Regions from separate parts of the Planococcus massiliensis genome, predicted to be linked through region 2. Evidence: riboswitches for the same ligand, from Rfam matches in the RefSeq annotation. Region 2 holds a riboswitch; the other holds the start of a gene.
The links. A riboswitch is a leader RNA that binds a small molecule or an ion and turns the genes downstream of it on or off. The one in region 2 is predicted to bind S-adenosylmethionine.
Positions count from the first base shown of each region.

Region 1 (3,587 bases), 410 kb from region 2:
GCATTTGAAATCTTGTATTTCAATGGGGTTTATGTCAAACTGAAATTGAGTTAACTACATATCTGGAGGGATTTCGATGAGTACACCACAAGAACTTCGTTATTCAAAAGAACATGAATGGGTAAAAGTAGAAGGCGGCACTGCCCGCATTGGCATTACGCATTTTGCACAAGCTGAACTTGGCGATATCGTTTTTGTTGAGCTTCCGCAAATCGGCGACGAAATTAAGAAAGATGAGCCATTCGGCAGCGTTGAATCGGTAAAAACGGTATCAGAATTATACGCACCAATCAGTGGACGTGTCATCGAAGTGAACGCGGAACTCGAAGACAATCCGGAACATGTGAACGAGTCTCCATACGAACAAGCATGGATGGTGGTAATCGAATCTCCGAATGAAGCTGAAGTTGGCGAATTGATGACTGCAGACCAATACAAAGAAATGATCAATGAATAAAATCAAAGCGCCTTTTCGGGCGCTTTTTTTCATCCCCAAATTTGAATAGGCAGGATCCTAGAACAAATCCAGCAATCGTTTTATAATAAGATGTATGAACTCATGCTTAAAAGCTTTTGCAAATTGAGGCAGCTATCTACTTCCTGTGAGGTGTAGTCTTATGGAAAAGGTGATCGTGGTCGAAGGGCGCAGCGACAAAACCCGAATTGCACCGCTCATTGCAGAACCCGTGACGATTCTATGCACAAATGGTACAGTAAGTGCGTCAAGGCTTGAAGAATTGCTGCTGCCTTATGAGGATCTGGATATCATCATTCTGGTAGACGCGGATAAATCAGGTGAACAGCTCCGGAAACTAGTTAAACGGGAATTTCCGGAAGCCCGGCATTTCTATATCAACCGAAGCTATAAGGAAGTGGCGGCAACACCGATCCGGATCTTGCTGGACGTACTGATTTCAGCAAATGTTCAAGTCAATAAGCTAGTAACCGAGGGATGAACAAGATGAATGAATGGACACATAAAGAATGGCTGAAAGAAAAGAACACCCATCAATCAGCCGCTTACTATTTATATACGCCCATGTGCGGCACCTGCCAGGTTGCTTCTAAGATGATGGATGTCGTCAAAGAACTGGTCCCGAATGTCCGCTTGGGCAAAGCGAATTTAAATTATGTACAGGAAATTGCTTCTTTGTATCAAGTCGAAAGCGTGCCATGCCTCCTCATTACAGAGAATGGCCGATTGAAGGAAAAGATCTATGCGTTTCATTCGGTGCCTTTTTTATACGAAAAGTTAAAAACGGTTGACGAATAAACCCCTGCATGGTAAATTGAATTTCTGATTACTAATTAAATAGCGTAACTCTTATTAAGAGTGGTGGAGGGAAGTGCCCTATGAAGCCCGGCAACCGTCATGAAAATGAAATGGTGCCAAATCACACAAAGTCTGACTTTGGAAGATGAGAGAACGGTTATCGTGTTATTGCACGTTCACCCTTCTGCTCAATGGTGCGCAGAAGGGTTTTTTATTTTTGGGGGCAGGAGTTGTAAAAGATGATTGAATTGAAAAAACTATCGAAGGTATTCGATACAGGAAAAGGGGCCCTTACCGCCGTTGATGATGTGGACTTGTCCATTGCAGCCGGTGAAATTTTCGGCATCATCGGCTATAGCGGCGCCGGTAAAAGTACGTTGATCCGGTTATTGAACGGTTTGGAAAAACCATCAAGCGGATCGGTTGTCATCAATGGCCAAAACATCACGGCGATAAAAGGCAGCGAACTTCGCAAAGCCCGGCAGAAAGTCAGCATGATTTTCCAGCATTTCAACTTGCTGTGGTCGCGCACGGTCAAAGAGAATATTGAATTTCCGCTTGAAATCGCAGGTGTGCCGAAAAACAAGCGAGATGCGCGCGTGTTGGAACTGGTCGAATTGGTCGGTTTAAAAGGACGGGAAAATGCGTATCCATCCCAGCTGTCGGGCGGGCAGAAACAGCGGGTCGGCATTGCAAGAGCCCTCGCGAACGAACCGGAAGTGCTGCTTTGCGATGAAGCGACTTCTGCACTGGATCCGCAAACAACGGACTCGATTCTCGAATTGCTGGTCGATATCAACAAGCGGCTCGGATTGACGATTGTTTTGATTACCCACGAAATGCACGTCATCCGGAAGATTTGCCACCGGGTAGCTGTAATGGAAGGCGGGCGCGTAGTAGAGCTCGGCGATGTGCTGCAAGTTTTCCAGTCGCCGAAAGCAGAAATTACAAAGCGGTTTGTGGCTCAGGTGACAGATACGGAAGACTCCCAGGAAACGATAAAAAATCTGCGGAAGCTGTATCCGACGGGCGAATTGGTCAAATTGGTTTTTGTCGGCGACCAGACCGAACAGCCGATTTTAACCCAGCTGATCCGCAAGTATCCAGTCGATGTCAACATCGTGCAAGGGAACATCGCCCATACGCAGCGCGGCGCTTACGGAACCTTGGTTTTACAGATGAAAGGCTCTGCCCAGGAAATTAGCGAGGCGCTCGCTTACTTGAATGCAGAAAGCGTTCAAACGGAGGTGATGTCAAATGGTTGAATCATTATTCCCGAACGTTGATTGGGAGAACATGTGGGAAGCGACGCTTGAAACGCTTTACATGACGGCCATGTCCACGTTCTTCACATTTGTCATTGGGCTGGTTCTCGGAATCGTACTCTTTTTGACAGCACCAAAACAATTATGGGCAAATAGCATCGTCAATTGGCTGACCGGTGCATTTGTCAATATTTTCCGGTCTATTCCGTTTATTATTCTCATTATCTTATTGATTCCATTTACAAAATTCCTGATCGGCACCATTCGCGGACCGAACGCGGCTTTGCCGGCGCTGATTATCGGTGCGGCTCCGTTTTATGCACGCATGGTGTTGATTGCGTTAAAAGAAATTGACAAAGGCGTCATTGAAGCTGCGCGCTCAATGGGAGCGACCACGTGGACGATTATCCGCAAAGTGCTTTTGCCGGAATCCAAGCCGGCGCTGCTTTCAGGAATTACCGTTACCGCTATCGCGCTTGTCGGATACACGGCGATGGCCGGCATTATTGGTGCCGGTGGACTGGGGACTTTGGCTTTCCTTGATGGATTCCAACGGAGCCGTGAAGATGTCACGCTGATGGCGACAATTTTGATCTTGGTGATTGTGTTTGCAATTCAATTTATCGGCGATTGGATGACCACTCGTTCAGATAAGCGTTAACCATAAAACATTTTAGAAAAAAGGGAGATCACAAACATGAAGAAACTTGTAGCAGGAACATTACTATCCGTACTGGCATTAGCGGGCTGCGGAAGCGACAACGGCGGATCAAGCGAAGAGTCGAGCACATTAAAAGTCGGGGCATCCAACGTACCGCACGCGGAAATTTTAGAAAAAGCCAAACCGATTCTGGAAGAGCAAGGCATTGACTTGGAAATTGAAACGTACCAAGATTACATCCTGCCAAACCAGGATTTGGATTCAGAAGAAATTGATGCGAACTACTTCCAGCACATCCCGTACTTGGAGTCTCAAATTGAAGAATTCGGCTATGATTTTGAAAACGCCGGCGGCATCCACATTGAGCCAATCGGCGTTTATTCACAAA
Region 1 covers NZ_CCXS01000001.1:2,284,902-2,288,488, reverse strand. The annotation lists gene gcvH (glycine cleavage system protein GcvH) at 77-457, shown strand; gene BN1080_RS11395 (ribonuclease M5) at 618-956, shown strand; gene BN1080_RS11390 (thioredoxin family protein) at 962-1,273, shown strand; SAM riboswitch class I at 1,322-1,425, shown strand; gene BN1080_RS11385 (methionine ABC transporter ATP-binding protein) at 1,513-2,538, shown strand; gene BN1080_RS11380 (methionine ABC transporter permease) at 2,531-3,199, shown strand; gene BN1080_RS11375 (MetQ/NlpA family ABC transporter substrate-binding protein) at 3,236-3,587, shown strand, end outside.
Region 1: it holds a riboswitch for S-adenosylmethionine, as region 2 does, so the genes downstream of both, BN1080_RS11385 (methionine ABC transporter ATP-binding protein) here and BN1080_RS13440 (5-methyltetrahydropteroyltriglutamate--homocysteine S-methyltransferase) in region 2, are expected to answer to the same signal.

Region 2 (3,587 bases):
GAGGCAAGCGCCATTTTCTCAGCGCTTGCCTCTTTTATTTATTTTCCGAAAATCTCTTCAGATATTTCGACGATATAGCGAAGCTTGTCCCATTGCTGCTGTTCAGTGAGGATATTGCCGTGGTGGGTTGAGGCAAATCCACATTGCGGACTGATGCATAGCTGCTCAAGCGGGACATATTTGGCCGCTTCTGCTACACGTGCTTTAATGATTTCTTTGTCTTCGAGTTCGCCGTTTTTCGAAGTAAAGACACCAAGCACCACTTTTGGCCCGCCAGCGGGAATGTGTTCAAGCGGTTGGAAACTGCCGGAGCGGTCGTCATCGTATTCCAGAAAGAAGCCGTCCACTTGTTCTTTGGCGAATAGGGTCGGGGCGATCAGCGCGTAGCTTCCTTCAAATGCCCAGTCGGACTGGTAGTTGCCTCGGCACAGATGGGTCGTTACGGTAAGGTCTTCCGGTTTGCCTTCAAGGACGCCGTTTGCGACGCGAAGTGCAAGATCGATCAAGTATTCGCGGCTATACTGGCCGTCGTTGAACGGGATATCCGGAGACGATAAGCCGGCAATATAGACATCGTCAATTTGAATATAACGGGCGCCTAAATCATAGAACGTTTTAAAAGCATCGCGGTAAGCTTGGATCACGTCTGTCGCGTAGTCTTCAAGATCCGGATAGAGATTTTTGTCACGGATGCCTTCATTGAAGAATTGGTTCGGACTTGGAATTGTCAGTTTCGGGATTGCACGGCCGCCGACAATTTCTTTGAACTCGGTAAAGTCTTTGATAAAAGGGTGATTGTCGTTAAAGGAAATTTTGCCGATATTCCGCACATCATATGCTTCCGTTTCAACATTTTTGAATCGGTAGCCCGTTTCCGGCGTATAGCCTTCAAAACCGTTGATATGGGCCATGAAATCAGTGTGCCAGAATGTTCGGCGGAATTCGCCATCAGTCACAGCCTTTAAACCGACTTCAATTTGTTTGTCGACGATGCGTTTGATTTCAGTCGTTTCCACTTCCCGCAGCTGTTCCGCTGTGATAATGCCTTCTTTAAATTCTTTTCGTGCTTGGTGGATGCTGTCCGGACGGAGGAGGCTGCCGACGTGATCTGCTTTGAACGGAGCATTAACTAAAGTTTTCGGTGTTTCGGTAATTGGGTTTGTCATGTGGAATTCCTGCTTTCTGTTTTTAGTTTGGGTCAAGCTTGTTTTACAGGGCTCTCATGCAAATGAAAAAGAGCCCTCTTCAATAAAGAAGAAAGCTCCCGCCAGGAAATCTGTTCTTCTCATCTTCTAGGCTCTCGCCTATTGGAATTAGCACCTTGCCCGTGGGCGGTTGCTGAGACATCGTAGGGCCAAATCCCTCCGTCTCTCTTGATAAGAAATCGATTATTCAGTTTGTTGTGATTTGATGTTTATAACTATAGGCCAGTTCGGAAGGAAATGCAAGGATATTTGGAAAATTTATTTTTCTAAATGGATGAAGCGAACATCAGCAGAGCGTGAGGCGTCTAAAAATGCTGCCTGTAACCACCCGGTTATACTACAATAAGTGGAGAGAAAGAAGAAAAAGAGGGAATCGAAGATGGAGAAACAAACGGCATTCTTTAAAACAAAATGGAAGTATCTATTGGCTGTCGCCATTGCGTTTGCAGTCGGCGGAGGCATCGGGTTCTTACAATCCCCAGCCCATAGTTCTACAATCGAAAATCAAAAAAAGCAGGAAAAGCTCGAAGTGGCGACTAAAGATTTGGCAGCAGAAGTGGAAATGTTGGAAGCGGCGAACAGCGAGTCTAATGAAAAAATCAATAGATTGAAAGCGCAAATGAAAAAAATGGAGACACCTTCGCAGCAGCAGGCAGTCGCTCGCGCAAAGAATTTCTTGAAATACTCGCCTTTTTCAGAGAGTGGGTTGATTGACCAATTAGTGGTTGAAGGCCATGGCGAGGAAGATGCCGCATATGCAGTAGATTCCATAGAGGATAAAAAATAGACGCTGAGCTCCCGGTTTTTAGGGAGTTTAGCGTCTTTTATGAGGAGAGGATTAATGGATATCCCGTTTTTTAAAGTTTCCGCCTCTGACTTCAGCGACGTCATAAACCGCTACGAATGCATTTTTGTCGATTTCGTAGATGATTTCTTTCATTTTGCTGTCTTCTAAACGGTTGATAATGCAAGTAATTTCTTTATACTGATCGTTTGTATAAGCACCTTTTACCAAGCTGTAAGTGGCATTTCGGCCAAGGCGGTCGTAAATCGTCTGCACAAGAAGATCGGGTTCTTGTGAAATGATTTTATACGTTTTCGAGCCGCTGAAGCCTTCTTCAACCAAGTGGATGACTTTGGAAGCGATAAAATAGGCGATTCCGGAAAGGAAAGCCCCTTGCAGTCCGAAAACGAACGAAACGACGATAAAGACAAATAAATTTAAGAATAAAATCATGTCACTCGTACCGAACGGCAGTTTGCGAGCAAGCAATACAGCGAGCATATCGATTCCGTCTAAAGCGCCGCCATTCCGCAAAGCAAGGCCCATTCCGAAACCGATGATGATTCCTCCGATAACTGTGACGAGCAGCGTATCGCCTTCGATGATGGTTGGAATGTGGTGCATGACGGTTGTCGCATAAGCTAAGGAAGCAATGCCGGTAATGGAGTAGATGGCAAAGCTTTTCCCGATCTGTTTATAGCCGAGATAGACGAACGGAATGTTGAGGACAGCGATCAGCAAGCCAAGCGGCAAACCGAATAATTGCGAGCCGACGATGCTGAGGCCTGTGACGCCGCCGTCTGAGACATTGTTTGGAATTAATACAGCTTCAAGTCCATAGGCTGTGATAAAGGCACCGATGATGATCGGCAATGCTTTTTTGATGATTCTTCCGATGCTCATTTTACGTTTTTGGGGTATTGCACTCATATACTATTCCTTCTTTCCAGCAATTTCTTGAATATCTTTTACTCTAACTATTAAATATAAACTTTTTTATCTTATTTTAACAGAGAAAATGGGGAAATAGCAGGACATGAAAAATCGCAATCTTTCTTTTTATAAACAGAAAATTCTGTTTTATTTAAGGCGTTAGGCATGTATAATTGACCTGGGAAGTAGTTAGACTTTCTCCATACCTGAACACCTTGCTTCCTAAATTGAGGGAAATCCAGGGGAAGGGCGGAATGTTGATGATTGAGAATCTGTTTTATTCACAAGAAAATCACGGGCCATTTGAGATTTATGAGCTGGGGGATTTTGAGTTGGAAGAAGGTGGCCTGATTCCTAATTGCCAATTGGCGTATGCGACGCATGGGCAATTGAATGAAGCGAAAACGAATGCCATTCTGATACCGACTTGGTTTTCAGGAACGAGCAAAGATTACGAATCTTATATCGGGGAAGGCAGAGCGCTTGATCCGACGGAATATTTTATCGTGGTGGCCAACCAAATCGGAAATGGCTTGTCGAGCTCACCGCATAATAGCCCGGACGCGATCAGCATGAGCGGTTTCCCGAAAGTGCGGATTGGGGACGATGTGCGGGCGCAGCATCAATTGATCACGGAAAGATTCGGAATTGAAGAGTTGGCTTTA
Region 2 covers NZ_CCXS01000001.1:2,690,582-2,694,168, reverse strand. The annotation lists gene BN1080_RS13440 (5-methyltetrahydropteroyltriglutamate--homocysteine S-methyltransferase) at 39-1,166, opposite strand; SAM riboswitch class I at 1,283-1,383, opposite strand; gene BN1080_RS13435 (Ltp family lipoprotein) at 1,585-1,992, shown strand; gene BN1080_RS13430 (YitT family protein) at 2,044-2,919, opposite strand; gene BN1080_RS13425 (alpha/beta fold hydrolase) at 3,177-3,587, shown strand, end outside.